DNA from 3 places in the Streptomyces sp. NPDC052114 genome. Region 3 is predicted to be linked to each of the others. Evidence: riboswitches for the same ligand, from Rfam matches in the RefSeq annotation. Region 3 holds a riboswitch; each other region holds the start of a gene.

Region 1 (7,399 bases), on a different contig from region 3:
GAAGGACGTGAGGTGGGGCGGCCGGTTCGGCCGGTGGTCCGGCGGGGTCGAGGACAGCGGTTCCGCCGGCGGCGACGGGCGAGTCGACGACGTCGGGCGCCTCAGGGACGGCGGGCGCCTCGGAGACGACGGCCGCGCCGGGCGGAACGGGCGCCTCGAAGGTGACCGGCGCGTCGAAGGCGGCGCGCCGCGCGGCCCTGCGCAGGACCGCGAGGACGGCGGGCCCCAGGGCGACGATCGCGATCAGATTGGTCAGCGCGCGTCCGGTGTCCCAGCCGAAGGTCGAGGTGACCAGGGTGAAGACGGCGAAGCGGTGCAGGTTCTCGGTGACCGGGTCGCCCGCGACGAACGAGAGCTGGGTGTCGGTGCCCGCGGTGAAGGGCCAGAACCACATGTTCATCAGGAAGCCGAAGACGTACGCCACGAGGACGCCGTAGACGGCCAGCAGAGCGATCTCCGCCCGGCCCGTGAGCCGCCGGGGCAGCAGTCCGGCGCCGAGCCCGATCCACCCGGAGGCGATCATCTGGAACGGCAGCCACGGCCCGACCCCGGCGGTCAGCAGCGCCGAGGCGAACAGCGAGGTCGCCCCGAGCACGAAGCCGAACCCGGGTCCGAACACGCGGCCCGCCAGGACCAGCAGGAAGAACACCGTCTCGATGCCCGCGGTGCCCGCGCCCAGCGGCCGCAGCCCCGCGTTGACCGCCGACAGCACGCCGAGCATCGCGAGGGCCTTCGTGTCGATGCCGCCGGACGACATCTCGGCGAGCACCACGGCGAGCAGCACCGGCATGGTCAGGACGAACAGGAGCGGGGCGTCGGCGCTGTGCGCGGCCGCCTCGGGGCGCGGCGCCACGAACAACGGCCAGAAGAACATGGCGAGCCCGGCCGCGCTCGCGAGCGTCAGCACGGCGGCGCTGCGGGCTCCGACCGGCAGCGCGGGCACCCGCGCGCCGCGCTCGGAACGCCCGTCCCGCCAGAGCACCCGCACGCCACGCTCGGAACACCCGTCCCGTGAAGACACGCGACCTCCACGGCCTCTGCGGGTCATACGGCCTCCAGGGCGTGCCGGACCTGCTCCACGGTCAGCCACTCCTGCGGGCTGAGGACCTTGGCGACCTGCGGGGCGAAGGCGGGCGAGGAGACCACGACGTCACGGGTCGGCCCGTCGGCGACGATCTCGCCCTCGGCCATCACGACCACCCGGTCGGCGGCCCGTGCGGTGAACTCGACGTCGTGGGTCGCCACCACGACCGCACGGCCCTCGTCGGCGAGGCGGCGCACGAGGCCCGCGAAGGCCTCCTTGGCGTGGTAGTCGAGGCCGCGGGTCGGCTCGTCGAGGAGGACGACCTCGGGGGCGGCGGCGAGCTGCACGGCGAGCACGAGGGCGAGTTGCTGCCCCTCGGACAGATCACGCGGATGGCGTTCCCCCGGGATGCCGGGGGCCAAGGTGTCGAGCAAGGTGCGCGCGGTGCCCGCGGGGGCGTCCGCGTCGGCGTCGGCCTGGGCGCACTCGGCGTCGACGGTCTCGCGGTAGAGGAGGTCGCTCGCGGTCTGCGGCACCAGCCCGACCAGGGCGCGCGCCCTGCGGGCCGACAGCTCGCCCGGGTCCTGTCCGCGCACCTCGACGGTGCCCGAGCGGCGCGGCCCCGAGCCCTGCAGGGCCCACAGGAGCGAGGACTTGCCGGAGCCGTTGCGGCCCATGAGGGCGGTGACCCGGCCGCGCGCCAGGGTCAGGTCCACCTCGCGCACGGCGACGGTCCGGTCGTATGCGACGGTGATCCGGCGGCCCGTGAGCGCCGCCTCGCCCGGGTCCGCGTCGGATCGGGGTGGTGTGCGGTCCGCGAGCCGTTCCCGCAGGGGCGCGGCCTTGCGGCGCGCGTCGCGCACCGACAGCGGCAGCGGGTCCCAGCCGGCCAGCCTGCCCAGGCGTACGACGGGCGGCGCCACGTCCGAGGCGCGCATCAGGTCGGCGGGGTCGCCCGCCACCACGTGCCCGTCGCCCGGCAGGTGCACGAGCCGGTCCGCGTACTGCAGGACGCGTTCCATGCGGTGCTCGGCGACCAGCACGGTCGTGCCGAGGTCGTGCACCAGCCGGGTGATCGCCGCGAGCACCTCCTCGGCGGCCGTCGGATCGAGCGCCGAGGTCGGCTCGTCGAGGACCAGCACCTTGGGGTGCGCGGTCAGGACGGACCCGATCGCCACGCGCTGCTGCTGTCCGCCGGACAGGGTGCGCAGGGCGCGCCGGCGCAGGGCGGCGATGCCCAGCAGGTCGAGGGTCTCCTCGACGCGCTTGCGCATCACGTCCGGCGGTACGGCCAACTGCTCCATGCAGTAGGCCAGTTCCTCCTCGACGGTGTCGGTGACGAACCCCGCGAGCGGGTCCTGGCCGACGACGCCGACGAGCGCGGCGAACTCCTGCGGGGCCGCGGTCGCCGTGCTCACTCCGTCGACCGCCACCCGGCCGCGCAGATGGCCGCCGGTGAAGCGGGGCACCAGGCCGTTCACCGCGCCGAGCAGCGTGGACTTGCCCACGCCGGTGCGCCCGGTGACCAGGCACAGCTCGCCCTCGCCGATGTGCAGGTCCACACCGCGCAGGGCGGGTTCCCGGGCGTCCGGGTAGCGGAAGGTGACCTCGTCGAAGTCGATCACGCGGTCACCTCCAGGGGCTGATGGGGCACCGGATCGGGTGCGGGGTCGGACGACGCGGGAGGTTCCGGTGCCAGGTACGCGGGCCCGACACCGACCAGTACGGCGAGGGCGGGGAGTGCCGCCACCTCGGGCCAGGCGAGCGGGGGCAGCGAGGGGTACAGCGACGCGGCGTCCGTCCGCGAGGCCGCGTAGAGCAGGATCGCCGAAGCCACCCCGCAGGCCGCCACGAGGAGTTCGGCCGTCCGCCAGCGGTCGGGGCGGTAGCCGCTGCGCCGCACCCGACGGCCGCCGAGCACGAACCCGCAGCCCGCCAGGGCGAGTCCGGCCAGGAGCAGCGGCGCTCCCAGGTACGGGGGCGTGCTCGCGCCCATCGCTCCGTACAGGCCGGCGCAGACGCCGAGCAGGCCGCCCAGGACGAGGGTGCCGGTGAGCAGCCGGGTCCGCGGGGCGATCCTGCCGGTGTGGCCGTAGCCGTGCGAGGCCATCGCGGCGGCCAGGGCCAATGAGCGGTTCATCGCGTCTTCGAGGACGGGGATGACGATGCCGTGCAGGGCGCGGACGCCCCTGGTCCGGCCGCCGCCGCGCAACCGCCGTGCCCTGCGCACCCGTTGCACGCTCTCGACCAGCTGTGGCGCGACGGTCAGGGTGACGACGACGGACGTGCCGACCTCGTAGAGGGCGCCCGGCAGCGCCTTGAGCATCCGCTTGGGGTTGGCCAGGGCGTTCGCCGCGCCGACGCAGATGACCATGGTGGCCAGGCGCAGGCCGTCGTAGAACCCGCCGAGGAGCTGTTCGGCGGCGACGGGCCCCAACAGGCGGATTCCCGCGGCCGCTTCGGGCAGGGTGATCTGCGGCAGCGTGAACAGGACCGTGTCGCCCTGGCCGCCGCCGAAGACGATCCGGAACACCACGCGTGTCGTCACGATGAACGCGCCGAGCACCAGGTACATCCGGAACGCCAGCGCCCAGGGCGCGTCACCGCGCCTGCGCACCACGACGAAGGCCACGACGGCGAGGATCATCACCAGCAGGACGGGGTTGGCGGTGCGGCTCGCGGCCGCGGCCATGCCCAGCGCCCACAGCCACCAGGCGCCGGGGTGCACCGCGCGCGGCAGCGCGCGGTGCCCGAGGGCGGCGCTCACCCGGAACCGTCCGCGCGCGCCGCCCGCTTGCGGCGCCAGGCCGTGGCTCCGGCGCCCGCGGCGAGCAGTACGGCGGCGGCGATGCCGATCAGGGTGCCGGTCGGCGCGCCGGAGGACGCGGCGGTCTCGACCGTGCGCCTGTCGTCGCCGCCGGTCCAGTCGGCGGCCTCGCTGGGCGTGATCACCGGGCTCGGCGACCCGGACGCGGACGGGCCGGGCGTCGCGGACTTCTTGTCCTTGCCGTCCTCGCCCTTCTTGCTCTTCTTTTCCTTCTTCTTCTCGTCCTTGTCCTTGTCCTCGGAGGGGTGCCGCTCGGGCCGATCGCCGGGGCGCGCGGCGCCGTCCTGTCCGGCCCCCGCTCCGGGTCCCGCGCCACCGGATCCGACCTCGGCGCCGCCGCCCTGCGAACCGCCCTGCTCCCCACCGGAGTTACCGCCTCCGCCCGAGGACCCCGATCCGCCCGACCCACCGGTCCCGCCCGAGCCGGAGCCCGAGCCCGGCGGCCGCTTCGGCGCGACCCTGGGCGACGGTGCCTCGTCCTGCTCGCGGTCGAGGGAGAACGACCAGCCCTCGAAGCTGCCGGTCGGCGGGGTGCGGTAGGTCGCGCCCTGCTGGCTGTAGGTCCACGCGCCGCCGTTGGGGGCGTGCCAGTACGACCAGTACGCCTTGGTGGGCGGGGTGTCGACGCACGGTTCGCGGTCGGGCCCCGGGCTGCCCTCCAGGCGACAGATGAAGGACTCGCCCCACCGGTTGGTGCCGGTCACGTCGATCCCGGCCGCCTTCAGCGCGGCGAGCCCGCTGGCCTGGCTGCCCACGGCGCAGCGCACGATGGTCGTGCCGCCCAGCTCGCGGAAGTCGACGACCACGGTCACCCCGTTCGCGTCCGGGCAGAATCCGGCGCGGCCGCGCCCGGTGTCCAGGGCGCTCGCGGTGTCCGGTGCCGCGCCGAGGCCGAGCGCGACGGCGGACAGGAGCAGGCCGAGGGCAGCGGCGAACACGCGTAACGAACGGGCCATTTCGGGTCCTTCGGGCCGGGGCCGCACCAGGACCCCGACATGCCCGTGCCGCGCAACAAACCCCTGACGCGCGTTCCGTGCGGAAGCGGCAGGGGCCGATGAACCGGGGGCTCAGGGCTCCACGCTGCAGACCATGACAGTGAGAAGCAGTGCACATGTCGCGTCGGGCGATCCGGCTCACGGCGTCGAGCGCCGCTCACGGTTGCAGGTCAGCGCCGGATTCTCACCGGCTTTCCCCAGTCGCGCATGCATTCAGTTGTCACTTCGTCAACACACGAAGCAAGGTGAAGAGTACGCCCGGCGTCCCGAACCGGCCACCCCTTCCCGCTGTAACCATGATCACTGGTCGTCGCGTGCCGCGAGGGCGGCCAACTCCTCCGGGGTGCGCGGCCCGTGGCCCGCACCGTCGTGCAGGCCGTGCGCCCGCAGGAGCTCCGCGACGGCGATCCCCCACGGCAGCGTCAGGCCGGCCCGGGCGAGCAGGTCCCGTTCGGCGAGCATCCGCGCCACCGGCCCTGCGCATACCCCCGAGGGCGTGAGCAGCGCCGCGTCGTCGGCCCAGCGCAGGGCGAGGTCCACGTCGTGGGTCGCCATGACCACGGTGGTCCCGGCCTCCCGCAGTCGGCCCAGGGTCGCCAGGAGGCGTTCCTGGCCGTCGGGGTCGAGTCCGGCGGTCGGCTCGTCGAGGATCAGCACGCGGGGACGCATCGCGACCGCGCCGGCGATGGCGGTCCGCTTGCGCTGGCCGTAGGAGAGCAGATGGGTGGGCCGGTCGGCCAGCGCGGTGATGTCGAGCGCGGCGAGCGCCTCGGCGACGCGCGCCCGGACCTCCGCGTCGGGCAGGCCGAGGTTCAACGGGCCGAAGGACACGTCCTGTTCGACCGAGGCGGCGAACAGCTGGTCGTCCGGGTCCTGCACGACCAGCTGGACGGTGGTCCGCAGCCGCGTCAGCCCCTTGCGGTCGTACGTCACCGGGAGGCCGTCGACCGTCAGCCCGCCCCGGTCCGGCCGCAGCCCGCCGCTGAGCAGCCGCATCAGCGTGGTCTTGCCGCTGCCGTTGCGTCCGAGCAGGGCGAGGGCGCGGCCCGCCACGACGTCGAAGTCGAGGCCGCTGAGCACGGTGGGCCCGTCCTCGTACGCGTAGGAGGCATCGCGCAGGGAGACCAGCGCCTCGCCCGCCTCCGTGGGAGCGCCCGGCTCGCGAAGAGCACGCGGCTCGCTCATGGCAGGAACCTTTCCAGTACGAGGGTGAGGGCCGCCAGGCCCACGAGAAGGGCCGCGCTCGCGGCCACGAACGGCCGGGAGATCCGGGCCTCGGGCACGAGCACCCGCAGGGTGCCGTCGTAGCCGCGTCCGGCGAGCCCGGCCTGGAGCCGGCTCGCCCGGTCGAAGGCCCGCACGAACGCGGTGGCGCCGAGCCCGGCGAGGGAGCGCCAGGTGGCGGCCCGGGTGGTGTGGCCGAGGCGGGCCGCCTGCGCCTGCCGGATCCGGCTCATGGAGTCCAGGAGCAGGAAGCTCATCCGGTACGTCACGAGCGCCACGTCCACGACCGGTGCGGGCACGCCCGCCTTGACCAGGCGCGGCAGCAGGTCCGACATCGGTGTGGTGAAGGCGAACAGGAGCACGCCGAGCGAGGCCGCCGAGGTGCGCAGCAGCAGCCCGCCGGCCCGCGCGGGACCGCCGTCGGCGAGCGTCACGAACCCGTCGGGGCCGCCCACCTGGACGAGCAGGGTCAGGGCGCCGGTGACGCAGAAGCCGAGCGGCACGCGGTAGGCGCGCCAGAGCTTGCGCGGCGGCACGCCCGCCGGTCCGAGCAGCACCGCGAGCGCGGCGGTCAGCACCAGGACGGCTCCCGGCCAGGGGGGCAGGGAGATCGCGAGGACGGTGAGGCCGAGCCCGAGCACGGCCTTGTCCACGGGGTGGCGGCGGCGCCAGTGGCTGCTGTGCGCCGCCGCGTCGATGGGCAGCACCCCGGGTCAGACCTTTTCGGAGTCGGTCCGGGTGCTCTCCGCGCCGCTCACCGGGTCCGCCACTTCCTCGGCCCGTGCGCGCTCCGCGCCCTGGCGGCGCCCCCTGCGCAGCCCGAAGTAGTACGCGAGGACGCCCGCGCCGATCGCCGCCTGGAGGGCGAACAGCGCCGATTCGACCTCCCCGGAGGGGGGTTCGTACAGCGGCGAGAACCAGGGCTCGTAGTCGGGCTTCAGCTCGGTGATCGCCGTCTCGGCCTGGGCGTCGGCGCCGGTGAACGGCTCCTTCTTGTGGTCCCCCATGCCGAGCGCCAGCGGGAACACCGCGAGCGCGGCGACGACGACGAGAAGCAGGATGTTGATCTTCGTGTTCCGGCTCATCAGGCGCTGGCCTCCGACTTCGTCTCCGCCGGCGTCGTGCTCTGTGCCGGCGCCTCCTCGTCCGTCCGCGTCCGCGCGCCCGCGTCCTGCTGCTTGCGTTGCAGGAGGACGCCGAGCCGCGTCAGTTCGCCCTTGCTGGACTGCACCAGCAGCCGCATCACGAGGACGGTGAGCAGTCCCTCGCTGACCGCGAGGGGGATCTGCGTGACCGCGAAGATCCCGCCGAACTTGCCCAGCGCCCCGA
Region 2 (7,399 bases), on a different contig from region 3:
ACTCCGGGTACTACGACCACTCCCATCTCGTACGCGACTTCCAGCAGTACACGGGCGCGAGCCCCACCCGCTGGCTGGCCGAGGAGTGCCGGAATATCCAAGCCGGGGCGCACGGCACGGACGAAGACTGAGAGCCATGAACACCACACCCGACACCACGCACGGAACCACCCACGACGCCACGGCCGACACCACGTCCGACGCCACGGCCGGCCGACGGCTGCACACGCCGGCCCCCGCGATCTGGCCCGGCGTCCAGGCGCGCGACGCCCTCGCCCTGATCGACTTCCTCGTCGGCACCGTCGGCTTCCTGCGCACCGCCGTCTACGAGGACGGCGGCCGCGTCGCCCACGCCCAGCTCGACTGGCCCGAGGGCGGCGGCATCATGCTCGGCTCGTACGACCCGGCCACGGCCTCCGGCACCTGCGGAACGCCGGGCACCACCGGGGCGTACATCGTCACCGACGAGGTCGACGCCCTGTACGCCCGGCTCGTCGCGGCGGGCGTCGAGATCACGGGCGAGATCGAGGACAAGCCGTACGGAAGCCGTGAGTTCGCCATCGCCGATCCGGAGGGAAACCGCTGGTCGTTCGGCACCTACCGCGGCGAGCCGAGGCCCCTTCCGGCCGCCTGAGGCCGCGCAGGCCCCCGACCGGCAGCGTGATAACTTGCGCAAGCCAGTCAAACCCACACCTGGGCCAGGGAATCCGGTGGAAGTCCGGAACTGACGCGCAGCGGTGAGGGGGACGGGCGGGGCCACGGCCACTGGGCGTCCTCGGACGCCCGGGAAGGCGCCCCGTCCGGCCGATCCCGAGTCCGAAGACCTGCTGGCGCCTCCGCTCGCGCACCGGGCGACGGGGGTCGTGACGCAGGCCAGGCTCCGCGTATGAGCCGTGAGACTCAAGGGATCGTGTGTCCTCCACAGCCCGTACCCGTACCCGTATACGTACCCGTGTACGTCTGTCCGCCCTGCTGTGCGCGGGGGCGTTCGCGCTGACCGCGTGCGGCGGCTCCACGGACGGCTCCTCGTCGAAGTCCGCGGGCGACCGCGCCGACGGCTACCCCGTCACGGTCACCTCCTGCGGAAAGAAGGCCGAGGTCAAGGCGCCGCCGCAGCGGGCCGTCTCCCTCGACCAGGGGTCCACGGAGATCCTGCTCTCCCTCGGTCTCGCCGACCGCATGGTGGGCACCGGCACCTGGACCGACCCCGTCCTGAAGAACCTGGCGAAGGACAACGCGAAGGTGGAGCGGCTCTCCGACCGCTACCCGGCGCTGGAGAAGGTCCTCTCCAAGGAGCCCGACTTCGTCAGCGCGTCCTTCCTCTACACGGTCGGCAAGGGCGGCGTCGCCGACCGCGCCAAGTTCACCGAACTCGGCGTGCCCGTCTACGTCTCGCCCACCGACTGCGCGGGCAAGGACAACGACGGCGGCGGCGACGGCAAGCGCGTGAAGACCCTCACCATGGACACGGTCTACGGCGAGGTGCGCGACCTGGCGAAGGTGTTCGGCGTCGAGAGGCGCGGCGAGCGGCTGATCGCCGACATGAAGGGCCGGATCACCAGGGCCACCAAGGACATCGACGCCTCCGACGCGAGGCTCCTGTACTGGTTCGCCAACTCCGACGCCCCGTACATGGCGGGCTGCTGCGGCGCCCCCGGCATCATCACCCGCGAGCTCGGCGCGAAGAACGTCTTCGACGACACCCGTGACGAGTGGCCCCAGATCAACTGGGAGACCGTCGCCGACCGCGACCCCGACGTCCTCGTCATCGGCGACCTCACGCGCAAGTCGCAGTCGGCGGAGAGCGCCGCCGCGAAGATCAAGTTCCTGGAGACCAACCCGGCGACCAAGAACCTGACCGCGGTGAAGAAGAAGCGGTACGTCCTGCTCAGCGGCCAGGCCATGAACCCCACGGTCCGCACGGTGGACGGCATCGAACAAGTGGCGGCGGGCCTGAAGAAGTTCGGCCTCACCAAGTGACGGAGCGCGTCCGCGAGCCTGCGGGGAAGACCGGCCGCGAGGCCGTCGCGGGGCCCCTCGGCGAGCCTGCCGGGGAGGCCGTCCCCGGGACCGCCCCGGCGATGGACGACGCCCCGGCGGCGGTCGGCCCGGCGGTGGTCGGCCCGCGTGGGGCGTTCGTGCGGCAGGTGTCGTGCTGGGCCGCAGGCGGCCTCGCGCTCGTGCTGTCCATCGCCGTCGCCGTCACCATCGGGCCCGCGGACATCTCCGTCCCCGACGTCTGGTCGGCCGTCGCCGCCCACCTCGGCTGGGGCGAGGCCCGGCTCACGCCGATCCGGGACGGCATCGTCTGGAACCTGCGGATGCCCCGCACCCTGCTCGCCGCCGTCTGCGGCGCCGGGCTCGCGGTCTGCGGGGCGGTCATGCAGTCCCTGCTGCGCAATCCGCTCGCCGACCCGTTCGTGCTCGGGGTCTCCTCGGGGGCGTCCACCGGCGCGGTCGCGGTCGTCGTCCTCGGCGTCGGCGGGGGAGTGGTGTCGGTCTCCGCGGGCGCCTTCGTCGGCGCGCTCTTCTCCTTCGCCCTGGTGCTGCTCCTGAGCCACACCCTGGGCGGCACCACCGACCGGGTCGTCCTCTCCGGCGTCGCGGCCATGCAGCTCTTCTCCGCGCTGACCTCGTTCGTCATCCTCACCGCGGGCGACGCGGAGACCACCCGCGGCGTGCTGTTCTGGCTGCTCGGCTCGCTCAGCGGGGTCGGCTGGACGGACGTGTGGCTGTGCGGCGCGGTCCTCGCCGCGGCGCTGGTGATCTGTCTGTCCCACGCCCGCACGCTCGACGCGTTCGCCTTCGGCCCGGAGGCGGCGGCGACCCTGGGCGTCCGCGTGGCCCGCACCCGGCTCGTGCTGCTCTGCGCGACGGCGCTCCTGACCGCGGCCCTGGTCAGCTCGGCGGGCGCCATCGGCTTCGTCGGCCTGGTCCTGCCGCACGCGGCCCGCGCGTTCGTCGGCTCCGGCCACGCACGGCTGCTCCCCGTCACCGCGCTCGCCGGCGCGGTCTTCCTGGTCTGGGTGGACACGCTGGCCCGCACGGTCCTCGACCCGCAGGAGGTCCCGGTGGGCGTGGTGACCTCGCTCATCGGCGTACCGGCGTTCGTGGCGGTGCTCTACCGGACGAGGAGGGCGGCATGACGCACGAGGCGACCGACACGCACTCCGCCACGGACCCGGCTGCGGCCACCGCCACGGGCCCGGCTGCGGCCACCGCCACGGACCCCGCTGCGGCCACCGCCGCCGGGCTGCGCGCCGACCGCGTCGCCCGGGAGGCGGGCGGGCGGCTCGTCGTGGACGGTGTCAGCCTCGCCCCGCCCGCCGGTGCCACGGTCGGCCTCCTCGGCCCCAACGGCTCCGGCAAGTCCACGCTCCTGCGCATCCTCGCGGGCGTCCTCGCCCCGGCCTCCGGAGTGGTCACGCTGGACGGCCGCCCGCTGTCCGACACGGGCCGCCGCACGGTGGCGCGCCGCATCGCCGTGGTGGAGCAACACGCGGCGACACAGGTCGAGTTGACCGTACGCGATGTCGTACGCCTGGGCCGCATCCCGCACCGCCGGGCGTGGTCGGCGCCCTCGGCCCACGACGAGCGGGCCGTGCGCGAGGCGTTGGAGCGCACCGGTCTGACCGGCCGCGCCGCCCAGTCCTGGCACACGCTCTCCGGCGGCGAGCGCCAGCGCGTGCAGATCGCCCGCGCCCTCGCCCAGGAGCCGCGCGAGCTCCTCCTGGACGAACCCACCAACCACCTGGACATCCAGCACCAGCTGGACCTCCTGTCCCTGGTGGCCGACCTCCCCGTCACCAGCGTGATCGCGCTGCACGACCTCAACCTCGCGGCGATGTTCTGCGACCACCTCCTGGTCCTGAAGGAGGGTGCGGCGTACGCGGCCGGCACCCCCGCCGAAGTGATCACCGAACAGCTCATCGCGGAGGTGTACGGGGTGCGGGCGGTGGTGACCCCGGGGGTGGGGGAGGACGGCGGGCCCGAGGGGGGACGGCCCTCGGTGCGCTTTCTGCGGGGGTGAGTGCGGAGCGGCATACGGAGAGATCAATTCCGGTGCCGACTGCACTACTTTGGGGCCCTGGGCTTCGCGATGCCCGGCCCTCTGGAGGCAGGCGCGACGGGCGGCTCCGGCGCCCCACGAGAGAAAGGCGCAGCACAATGATCGTGATCGCGCACCTCAGCGACCCTCACATCGACACCGACGACGGCGGGCGCAGCGTCGCACGGGCCCAGGCCGTCATGGACTACGTGAACGGCCTCCCGTACGACCTGGACGCCGTCGTCGTCACCGGCGACATCGCCGACCACGCCGCGCCCGCCGAGTACGAGACGGCCCGCAAGGTGCTGGAGTCCCGGCACCCGACGCTGATCTGTCCCGGCAACCACGACGGGCGCGCCGCGTTCCGCGAGCACCTCCTGGGCGAACCGGCGGGTACGGCGCCGGTCGACCGGTCGTACGTCACCGATCGCGTCGTCCTGGCGCTGTGCGACACCTCCGTCCCCGGCGAGGACCACGGCCGCCTGACGGACGAGACGCTGACGTGGCTGTCGGGCCTCCTCGCCGACACCCCGCCGGACCGCCCCGTCCTCATCGGCTTCCACCACCCGCCGGTCCCGCTGAACACCCCCCACGTGGACCCCATCCGCCAGTTCGACGAGCACCGCCTGGCCGATCTGGTGGCACGCCACCCGAACGTGACCGCGTTCCTGGCCGGCCACGCCCACACCCCCGCGGCGACGACCTTCGCGGGCAGGCCCCTCCTGGTCGCCCCGGGCGTCGTCTCCACCCTCCGCCTCCCCTGGGAGCACCAGAACGACCCGTCCCACCACGTCCACCGCGACCTGCCCCCGGCGCTCGCGTTCCACGTCCTGGACGACGGGGGCCGCCTGACCACGCACTACCGCCCGGTGCCGGTGACTTCCTCCTGACCCTCCCGGTCCCGGGGCAGCCGCCGCCCCGGGACTCCGGATCAGAGCCCTCACCCCTCCCTCACCCGGGCAAACGCACGTTGTCCCACTTGCTGTTGGGCTCTTCACGCACCCCCACCTGCACCAGCGGTCCCACGCGCTGCCCGGCGCAGCCGTCGCTCTCCGCGCGCGAGCACGCCAGCCGGTACTGCGGCCCCCAGACGCCGTCCCCGTTCCACTTCACCAGCTCCGCGCCGCACTTGGGACACGGGTCATAGGGTCCGCCGGGCACCTTGCGCACGGGGTGGCGGAAGACGCGCGGTTCGGTGAGGACCACCGAGAGCCGGGAGGCCTCGATGTCCTCGTGGGGCAGGGCGAGACCGTAGTGCTCGCTCATGATCCGGTAGACGTCGGCCTCGTCCGGTATGAACAGCTCGCACTCGTCCGGGTCGTCCGGGTGGTCCGGATCTTGGAGGACCTTCCCGAGCCCCGCCTCGGCGACCAGCCGCCGGGTGAGGGGATGGTCCGCGTCGCCCTCACCGACCTCGCCCTCGTAGTACGACCAGTCGGGTCTGCCGTCGACGACCGCGCCGACGCTGGGCGGGTCCATGCCGTTGTCGCTGATCTCGACGCCCGTGACGGTGGACCACATGTGCCGGACGCGGTCGTGCCGGTACCACGCGGTCGGCCCCCCGGCCCGCTCGACGGCGAAGGCCCAGCCGGTCCCCGTCTCGCCGACGAGCGCGTGGGCCGGCAGCGGCCCGACCCCGCGCGCACTCTCCTGAACCTGCCGGAACACCTCCGGCACCAGGACGGAACCGTGCTCGGGCGCGATCATCCACGCCAACTCGCGGCTGCTGACCCCGCGTACGAAGGTAAGGACCCCGCCCTCACCGATCAGCCGGGACACCCACCCGATGTCATGATCACTCATGTAGTGCACCGAAATGGCCTTGTGGTAAAGAGAGTTGAAACGGCTCTTCAGCCAACCTTGTTGCCGACCTCACGGTAGAGATGTTGCCCCCGTCCGGGGATTTCGCCGACGGGCCGCGCGGCGATGGCGAACGGGCGGCCGGCGTCGTCCAGCGTGTAGTGGGTGACCTTTCCCGAGCGGCTCTTGAGCGTCACTTCGATGGTGAAGCGGTACTCGACGTCGGCGGGGCCTGTCGCGGTGACGCCGAAAAAGAGTGCATCCGCGGCCGGGCCACGGGCGGATTCCTGGTAGTACGTCACGGGCTCTCCGGTGAAAACCGGCAGATCGGAGGAAGCGGAGGGATCGGAGTCGCCCTGGGCGGCCCGGTCGATCAGGACGGTTGCTCCTTCCCTCGACGTGTTCATCTGCAGGTCCCAGTCGTCGGGATAACAGGCGTAGCCCATCGGCTCGGCGTCGAGGCGCCTCGGCCTCTCCACGTGGAGCGAGATGTCCGTGACGGTTTCGGCGTCCATGTTCGGGGACTTGTCGGCGAACAGCACGGCGTACGTGGCGTGGGCTGCCGGACGGGCGTCGGCGGCCATGAGGGAACGTTCCAGGCGTTCACAGACGGCCCCCGGGACGTCCAGGTCTGCGGTGATCCGCGCGAGGCCACGAACCTTCCGGTTCGTCACCGCCCACATTTCCTGATTACGACCGGAGAACAGTCGTGTCCCGCTCACAGAGAGACCGTTCGTGGCGCGGGCGTCAGCGCCTGCGCCGCCGTCGCCGCGCGCGAGGGCGAGGTCCGGCGCTCCGTATCTCTGCGCGCCGTCGTCGGCGGGCGTCCCGATCCTGGCCACGGGAGAGGCGATGGTGAAGGGCCGCCCGGCGTCGTCGATCCGTACGCTGCGTGCCGCGCCGTCCTCCAGCACCTCCAGTTCGATCCACCACTCGCAGGAGCAGCCCAGGGTCCGGGCGTCCACGATTCCCCCGGTGGTGCCGCCCGGACGCACATAGCGGCTCAGCCGCACGTCCCGTGGGGCATCGAGGCTCAATTCCCCCCATTCGTTCAGGTTCCGGCCGACCGTCCGGTCGACGGCCCCCACGCACTCCACGTCCTGTCCCTGAGGCGCGGGGACGGTCCGTCCCTTGACGATGCGCAGTGAACGCACCACTACGGGGGAGTCGTCGGGCGCGGACAAGGTGAACGCCGCGCTGGCCGTGCCCCGCGGGACGGCGGACCGGGCGGTGGCCCAGCCGTACAGCGCAGCGCAGCGCCCTGAGCCGAGCGCCCGCGCGGGTACGGCCGTGCTCGAGGGGACGGTGGCGGACCACGTACTGGACCAAGCGTTCCCCATGATCGCCTTGCCTGCCGCCTTGCTGCGCGCCCTCGTGGTGCGGGACTGGGCGGAAGGGGTGAGGGCGGAGGGGGCGACTGAATCCGGCGCGGGGCTCCGGGATGTCGTGTCGCGCGAGTCCTGCATCGCCAGGACGGTCACCGCTCCCGCCAGCAGGGCGGTGGTGAGAAGGAATGCGAGCAGAAAAATCCGACGGGTCGTCATCGGTTCT
Region 3 (7,399 bases):
CCGGACCAGCCAGCCGATCAGGAAGTTGTGGGTGACGACCAGTTCGTGGCACGGCTCGTCGCCGGACACCGGTCCGGTGAACCGGGCGAGGGCCTGCTGGGCCAGCGCGGGACCGCCCTCGCGCTCCGCCGCCGGGAACCCCGCCAGGTGCCGCAGCGTCGACTCGGCGCTCTCCGGCGGGAGTTCGTCGGCCTGCGGCAGGTAGGGGAGGTAGTCGCCGACGATCGCCGAGGGCCGCACGGGGACGCCGTCGAGCCGCTCGCCGATGAGGCGGGCGGTCTCCGCGGCCCGGGGCAGCGGACCGTGGTGGACCGCCGACAGGGGCGCCCCGCGCAGCCGCTCGCCGAGCAGGACGGCCTGGCGGCGGCCCGCTTCCGTCAGGCCGCTCTCGTCGGCCGTGGCCTCCCCGTGCCGGGCGAGATAGAGGTGCCGCGTGGCGGTTCCTGTGATCATGGCGGGCGTCCTTCTCCGTCTGCTCCGAGCTGCTGATCCCACGTACAGCCTGGAGGGACGCCCGCCCGGTCGGGCCGGTTCCGCCGGTGGCTCAGCCCTCGTCCTCCAGGTTGCCCTCGGTCTCCAGGTACGCCTGGCGCAGCGCTTCGAGCACCGCCGGGTCCGGCTTGGCCCACATGCCGCGCGACTCCGCCTCCAGGAGGCGCTCCGCGATGCCGTGCAGCGCCCAGGGGTTGTTCTCCTGGAGGAACTGACGGTTGGTCGGGTCCAGGACGTACGTCTCCGTGAGCTTGTCGTACATCCAGTCGGCGATGACACCCGTCGTGGCGTCGTACCCGAACAAGTAGTCCACGGTCGCGGCGAGTTCGAAGGCGCCCTTGTAACCGTGGCGGCGCATCGCCTCGATCCACTTGGGGTTCACGACGCGGGCGCGGAAGACCCGGCTCGTCTCCTCCACCAGCGTGCGCGTGCGGACCGTCTCGGGGCGGGTCGAGTCGCCGATGTACGCCTCGGGGGCCGTGCCCCGCAGCGCGCGCACGGTCGCCACCATGCCGCCGTGGTACTGGAAGTAGTCGTCCGAGTCCGCGATGTCGTGCTCGCGGGTGTCCGTGTTCTTCGCGGCCACGGCGATGCGCTTGTACGCCGTCTCCATCTCGGCGCGCGCCGGGCGGCCCTCCAGACCGCGGCCGTAGGCGTAGCCGCCCCACACCGTGTAGACCTCGGCGAGGTCCGCGTCGGTGCGCCAGTCGCGCGAGTCGATGAGCTGGAGCAGGCCCGCGCCGTACGTGCCGGGGCGCGAGCCGAAGATGCGGGTGGTGGCCCGGCGCTCGTCGCCGTGCTCGGCCAGGTCGGCCTGGGTGTGGGCGCGCACGAGGTTCTGCTCGGCCGGCTCGTCCAGCGAGGCGGCGAGCCGCACCGCGTCGTCGAGCAGGCCGATCGTGTGCGGGAACGCGTCGCGGAAGAAGCCCGAGATGCGCAGCGTCACGTCGATGCGGGGACGGCCGAGCTCGTCGAGCGGCACGGCCTCCAGGCCGGTGACGCGGCGCGACGCGTCGTCCCAGACGGGGCGGACGCCGAGCAGGGCGAGGGCCTCGGCGACGTCGTCGCCCGCGGTGCGCATCGCGCTGGTGCCCCACAGCGAGAGGCCCACGGAGGTGGGGTAAGCGCCCTCGTTGTCCTGCTGGTAGCGCTCGACGAGGGAGTCGGCGAGCGCCTGGCCCGTCTCCCACGCGAGGCGGGAGGGGACGGCCTTCGGGTCGACGGAGTAGAAGTTCCGGCCGGTCGGCAGGACGTTGACCAGACCGCGCAGCGGCGAGCCGCTGGGCCCGGCGGGGACGAAGCCGCCGCGCAGGGCGTGCAGCGCGTGGTCGAGCTCGGCGGTGGTGGCCGCGAGGCGCGGCACGACCTCGTGGGCCGCGAACTCCAGGACGGCGGCGACCTGTTCACCCAGGTCACCCGTCACGGAGGCGACGGCGGCCGGGTCCCAGCCCGCGTCGTCCATCGCCTGCACCAGTGCGCGGGCCTTCTCCTCGGCCTCGTCCGCGCTCGTGCGCGTCGCCGCCGACTCGTCCAGGCCCAGCGCCTCCCGCAGACCCGGCAGGGCCGTCGTGCCGCCCCAGATCTGGCGGGCCCGCAGGATCGCCAGGACGAGGTTGACGCGGTCGGTGTCCGTGGGCGCCTGGCCCAGGACGTGCAGGCCGTCGCGGATCTGCGCGTCCTTGATCTCGCAGAGCCAGCCGTCGACGTGCAGCAGGAAGTCGTCGAAGCCGTCGTCCTCGGGGCGCTCCTCCAGCCCGAGGTCGTGGTCGAGCTTCGCGGCCTGGATCAGTGTCCAGATCTGCGCGCGGATCGCCGGGAGCTTCGCCGGGTCCATCGAGCTGATCTGGGCGTACTCGTCGAGGAGCTGCTCCAGGCGCGCGATGTCGCCGTAGGAGTCGGCGCGCGCCATCGGCGGCACCAGGTGGTCGATGAGCGTGGCGTGCACGCGGCGCTTGGCCTGGGTGCCCTCGCCCGGGTCGTTGACCAGGAAGGGGTAGATCAGCGGCAGGTCGCCGAGCGCGGCGTCCGGGCCGCAGGCGGCGGACAGGCCGGCGTTCTTGCCGGGCAGCCACTCCAGGTTGCCGTGCTTGCCGAGGTGGACCATCGCGTCGGCGCCGAAGCCGCCGTCGGACGCGGCCGCCGCGATCCAGCGGTACGCCGCCAGGTAGTGGTGCGAGGGCGGCAGATCGGGGTCGTGGTAGATCGCGATGGGGTTCTCGCCGAAGCCGCGCGGCGGCTGGATGACGACGAGGAGGTTGCCGCGGCGCAGCGCCGCGAGGACGATGTCGCCCTCCGGGTCGCCGCCCTGGCCCACGCGGGAGCGGTCGAGGAACATCTCGCCGGGCGCCGGGCCCCAGTGCTCCTCGACGGACTCGCGCAGCTCCGCGGGCAGCGTCGCGTACCAGCGCTTGTAGTCGGCGGCCGGGATGCGGACCGGGTTGGCGGCGAGCTGCTCCTCGGTGAGCCAGTCCTGGTCGTGGCCGCCCGCGTCGATCAGCGCGCGGATCAGCTCGTCGCCGTCGCCGGAGACGAGACCGGGGATCTCCTCGGCGGGCCCGAAGTCGTAGCCCTCCTCGATGAGCCGGCGCAGCAGCGCGACGGCGGAGGCGGGGGTGTCGAGGCCCACCGCGTTGCCGATGCGGGAGTGCTTGGTCGGGTAGGCGGAGAGCACCAGCGCCAGGCGCTTGTCGGCGGCCGGGACGTGCTTGAGGCGCGCGTGGCGCACGGCGATCCCGGCGACGCGGGCGGCGCGCTCGGCGTCGGCGACGTACGCGGGAAGCCCGTCCTCGTCGATCTCCTTGAAGGAGAAGGGGACGGTGATGAGGCGGCCGTCGAACTCCGGCACGGCGATCTGGCTCGCGGCGTCCAGCGGCGAGACGCCCTCGTCGTTCTCCTCCCAGGCCGCGCGCGAACCGGTCAGGCACAGCGCCTGGAGGATCGGCACGTCCAGGCCGGTCAGCGCGCCCGCGTCCCAGGACTCGTCGTCGCCGCCCGCGGAGGCCTCGGCGGGCTTGGTGCCGCCGGCCGCGAGGACGGTGGTCACGATGGTGTCGGCGGCGCGCAGCTCCTCGATCAGCTCGGGCTCGGGGGCGCGCAGCGAGGCCACGTACAGCGGGAGCGGGCGGGCGCCCGCGTCCTCTATCGCGCCGCACAGCGCGTCCACGAAGGCGGTGTTGCCGCTCATGTGGTGGGCGCGGTAGTAGAGCACCGCGACGGTCGGCACGAGCGTGCCCTCGACGGTGCGGGCGGTGCGCTCCAGCGGGCCCCAGGACGGCGCGGCGGCCGGCGGTTCGAAGCCGTGGCCGGTGAGCAGCACGGTGTCGGAGAGGAAGCGCGCCAGCTGCTCCAGGTTCGCGGGGCCGCCGTGCGCGAGGTAGGCGTGCGCCTCGGCGGCGATGCCGACGGGCACGGTCGAGGACGCCATCAGCTGGGCGTCGGGCGCCTGTTCGCCGGTGAGCACGACGACGGGCAGCCTGCTGGCGATGAGCTGGTCGAGGCCCTCCTGCCAGGCGCGGACGCCGCCGAGGAGGCGTACGACCACGAGCTCGACGCCGTCGAGGAGCGCGGGCAGCTCGGCGAGGTCGAGGCGGGACGGGTTGGCGAACCGGTAGTCGACCGGGCCTCCCGCCGCGCGGGCGCTGAGCAGGTCGGTGTCGGAGGTCGACAGCAGCAGAAGCATGCGTGCGCAGGCCTTCCTCGGGGTGTCCGCGCCCCGGGTGGTCGAGTGGACGGCAGGAGTTCCTGGCTCACCCCACACGGGTGGGGTTCACAGTGGCGGGACCGCGCCGGATTCTCACCGGGCTTCCTCCCTCGGGTCCTGGTGGACCCACGCCGTCGCTGGCGTTCGACGGACCTGGCGGCCCGCCGCCTGCATAGTAAGTCCTGCCCACGGTCGACCGGGCGGCCACCTGCCACAACGGCCGGTCTCGGGAGGCGACCGGCCGGATCCGCGTGGGTATGCTCGCCGCCATGCCGCCCACCCGAGCAACATCCCCAAAACAGGGCGAACCTCCCATACGTGACCGAGGCGACGCCTGCCCCGGGGCCCTGCGCCTGCACCGCGCCGACGACGGCCTGCTGGCCCGACTCCGCCTGCCCGGCGGCCTTTTGACGTCCCGTCAGGCCGAGACGCTGGCCACCGCGGCGGAGCGCCTCGCCGACGGGAACCTCAGCGTCACCTCGCGCGGCAACATCGAGCTGCGCGGCCTCGGCGAGAGCTGCGGCGGCGCGCTCTCCGCGCTGCTCGCGGACGCGGGCCTGCTGCCCTCCGAACGGCACGAGCGCGTGCGGAACGTGGTGGCGTCGCCGCTCGCCTCGATCGACGGACTCGGCCACGCCGACGTGCAGTTGTGGGCCCGTGAGCTGGACGGACTCCTCTGCGCCGAGGAGTGGACGACCGAGCTCTCCGGCCGCTTCCTGTTCGCCCTGGACGACGGGCGCGGGGACCTCGTCGGGCTCGGCGGCGATGTGACCTTGATCGCACAATCGGGCGGGACGGCGGTCGTCCGCCTCGGGGGCCGCGCCTTCCGGGTGCCCGCCGAGGCCGCGCCGCGCGCCGCCCTCGCCGTCGCCGGGGCCTTCCTGGCCGCCGCGCGCGCCGCGGGCAACGGCGCCTGGCGGGTGGGGGAACTGCCCCGCGACCAGCACGTGGACCTGTCCGGAGCGCTGGAGCGGGCGGGCTTCGACGCCGATCCTGCCGATCCGTGGGCCGTGTCCCGCAGCGCCCCGCCGGCCCCCGGCGTCATCGGCCGCGCGGTCGCCGTCAACGCCCCCCTCGGCCGCGTCACCGCCGCCCAGTGGCGCGCCCTCCTGCCGCTGCCCGCCGACGAACTGCGCGTCACCCCGTGGCGCGGCTTCGTGCTCCCCGGCTTCGCGGACGAGGCGGCGGCCCGCGAGCGCCTCACCGCACTGGCCGACGCCGGGCACATCACCACCGCCGACTCGCCCTGGCTGGGCGTCGGCGCCTGCACCGGGCGCCCCGGCTGCGCCAAGTCCCTCGCCGACGTCCGCGCCGACGCCGTGCCCGGCCGCGGCGGGCTGCCCGTCCACTGGTCCGGCTGCGAACGGCGCTGCGGGCACCCGCGCGGCGACTGGGTCGACGTCCTCGCCACCGGGGACGGCACCTACGAGGTCACGGTGCGCGTCCCCGGCGAGGAGTGGACGCCCGTGACGGGCAGGACCTTGACCGAGACGGTCACCACGGCACGTACCACCACGAAACCCACGGCCACGAGATGAGCGAGAGCACAGTGTTCGACTACGAGAAGGACGGCGCGGCGATCTACCGCGAGTCCTTTGCCACCATCCGCGCGGAGGCGGACCTCGGCGGTCTGCCCGCCGACGTCAGCCAGGTCGCGGTCCGGATGATCCACGCCTGCGGGATGGTCGACCTCGTGCGCGACCTCGCCCACAGCCCGCGCGTGATCGCCGACGCCCGCAGGGCGCTGCGCGACGGCGCGCCCATCCTGTGCGACGCGAACATGGTCGCGAGCGGCGTCACGCGCAAGCGGCTGCCCGCCGACAACGACGTGATCTGCACGCTGGCCGACCCGTCCGTGCCCGACCTCGCGGCACGCATGGGCACCACGCGCAGCGCCGCCGCCCTGGAGCTGTGGCGCGACCGCCTCGAAGGCTCGGTCGTCGCCATCGGCAACGCGCCCACCGCGCTCTTCCGCCTCCTGGAGATGATCGAGGAGGGCGCGCCCCGCCCGGCCGCCGTGCTCGGCATCCCGGTCGGCTTCGTCGGCGCCGCCGAGTCCAAGGACGCGCTCGCCGAGCACTCCTCGGGTCTGGAGTACCTCGTCGTACGAGGACGTCGCGGCGGCAGCGCGATGGCCGCGGCGGCGATCAACGCGATCGCGAGCGAGGCGGAGTGAACACCGAGCAGCAGCAGGGACGCGACGTGGACACCGCGCAGCAGGGGCAGGAGCAGGGGCGGCTCTACGGCGTGGGGCTCGGGCCCGGCGACCCGTCGCTGATGACCGTGCGCGCCGTCGAGGCGATCGCCGCCGCCGACGTCGTCGCCTACCACTCGGCGCGGCACGGCCGCTCCATCGCCCGCTCGATCGCGGCCGCGCACATCCGCGCCGACCACATCGAGGAGGCGCTGGTCTACCCCGTCACCACGGAGACCACCGACCACCCCGGCGGCTACCGGGGCGCCCTCGACGACTTCTACGAGGAGGCCGCGGCGCGCCTGGCCGTCCACCTCGACGCGGGCCGCACGGTCGCCGTCCTCGCCGAGGGCGACCCGCTCTTCTACGGCTCCTACCAGCACATGCACAAGCGGCTCGCGCACCGCTACCCGACCGAGGTCGTGCCCGGCGTGACGTCGGTGAGCGCGGCGGCGGCCCGTCTCGGCGAGCCGCTGGTGGAGGCCGAGGAGGTCCTCACGATCCTGCCGGGCACGCTCCCCGAGGAGGAGCTGGCCGCGCGCCTCGCGGCCACGGACTCCGCGGTCGTCATGAAGCTCGGCCGTACGTTCGGGAAGGTGCGCGGCGCCCTGGACCGCGCGGGCCGTCTGGAGGAGGCCCGTTACGTCGAGCGCGCCACGATGAAGGGCGAGCGCACCGGACGGCTGGCCGACGTGGACCCGGAGTCGGTGCCGTACTTCTCCGTGGCCGTGCTGCCGAGCCGGGTGGCGCCGCTGACGGGCGGCCCCGCGCCGGAGCCCGCCGCGGAAGCACCCGGCGAGGTCGGCGAGGTCGTCGTGGTCGGCACCGGTCCCGCGGGCCCGCTGTGGCTGACCCCCGAGACGCGCGGCGCCCTCGCCGCCGCCGACGACCTGGTCGGCTACACCACCTACGTCGACCGCGTGCCGCACCGCCCCGGACAGCGGCGGCACGGCTCCGACAACCGCGTCGAGTCCGAACGCGCCGAGTTCGCCCTGGAGCTGGCGCAGCGGGGC

What was found. A riboswitch is a leader RNA that binds a small molecule or an ion and turns the genes downstream of it on or off. The one in region 3 is predicted to bind cobalamin.
Region 1: it holds a riboswitch for cobalamin, as region 3 does, so the genes downstream of both, AB0L89_RS40595 (hypothetical protein) here and cobN (cobaltochelatase subunit CobN) in region 3, are expected to answer to the same signal.
Region 2: it holds a riboswitch for cobalamin, as region 3 does, so the genes downstream of both, AB0L89_RS03800 (ABC transporter substrate-binding protein) here and cobN (cobaltochelatase subunit CobN) in region 3, are expected to answer to the same signal.

The regions. Positions count from the first base shown of each region.
Region 1 is NZ_JBFAWC010000037.1:5,586-12,984, forward strand. It holds gene AB0L89_RS40580 (ECF transporter S component) at 1-1,021, opposite strand, end outside; gene AB0L89_RS40585 (ATP-binding cassette domain-containing protein) at 1,045-2,649, opposite strand; gene AB0L89_RS40590 (CbiQ family ECF transporter T component) at 2,646-3,791, opposite strand; gene AB0L89_RS40595 (hypothetical protein) at 3,788-4,807, opposite strand; cobalamin riboswitch at 4,952-5,097, opposite strand; gene AB0L89_RS40600 (ATP-binding cassette domain-containing protein) at 5,147-6,031, opposite strand; gene cbiQ (cobalt ECF transporter T component CbiQ) at 6,028-6,777, opposite strand; gene AB0L89_RS40610 (energy-coupling factor ABC transporter substrate-binding protein) at 6,784-7,155, opposite strand; gene AB0L89_RS40615 (energy-coupling factor ABC transporter permease) at 7,155-7,399, opposite strand, start outside.
Region 2 is NZ_JBFAWC010000001.1:895,549-902,947, forward strand. It holds gene AB0L89_RS03790 (helix-turn-helix domain-containing protein) at 1-131, shown strand, start outside; gene AB0L89_RS03795 (VOC family protein) at 137-634, shown strand; cobalamin riboswitch at 662-847, shown strand; gene AB0L89_RS03800 (ABC transporter substrate-binding protein) at 913-1,980, shown strand; gene AB0L89_RS03805 (iron chelate uptake ABC transporter family permease subunit) at 1,977-3,146, shown strand; gene AB0L89_RS03810 (ABC transporter ATP-binding protein) at 3,143-4,030, shown strand; gene AB0L89_RS03815 (metallophosphoesterase) at 4,168-4,938, shown strand; gene AB0L89_RS03820 (hypothetical protein) at 5,000-5,851, opposite strand; gene AB0L89_RS03825 (hypothetical protein) at 5,899-6,936, opposite strand; gene AB0L89_RS03830 (hypothetical protein) at 7,389-7,399, opposite strand, start outside.
Region 3 is NZ_JBFAWC010000029.1:37,855-45,253, reverse strand. It holds gene AB0L89_RS38610 (histidine phosphatase family protein) at 1-450, opposite strand, end outside; gene cobN (cobaltochelatase subunit CobN) at 545-4,171, opposite strand; cobalamin riboswitch at 4,207-4,341, opposite strand; gene AB0L89_RS38600 (cobalamin biosynthesis protein CobG) at 4,450-5,730, shown strand; gene AB0L89_RS38595 (precorrin-8X methylmutase) at 5,727-6,368, shown strand; gene AB0L89_RS38590 (precorrin-2 C(20)-methyltransferase) at 6,365-7,399, shown strand, end outside.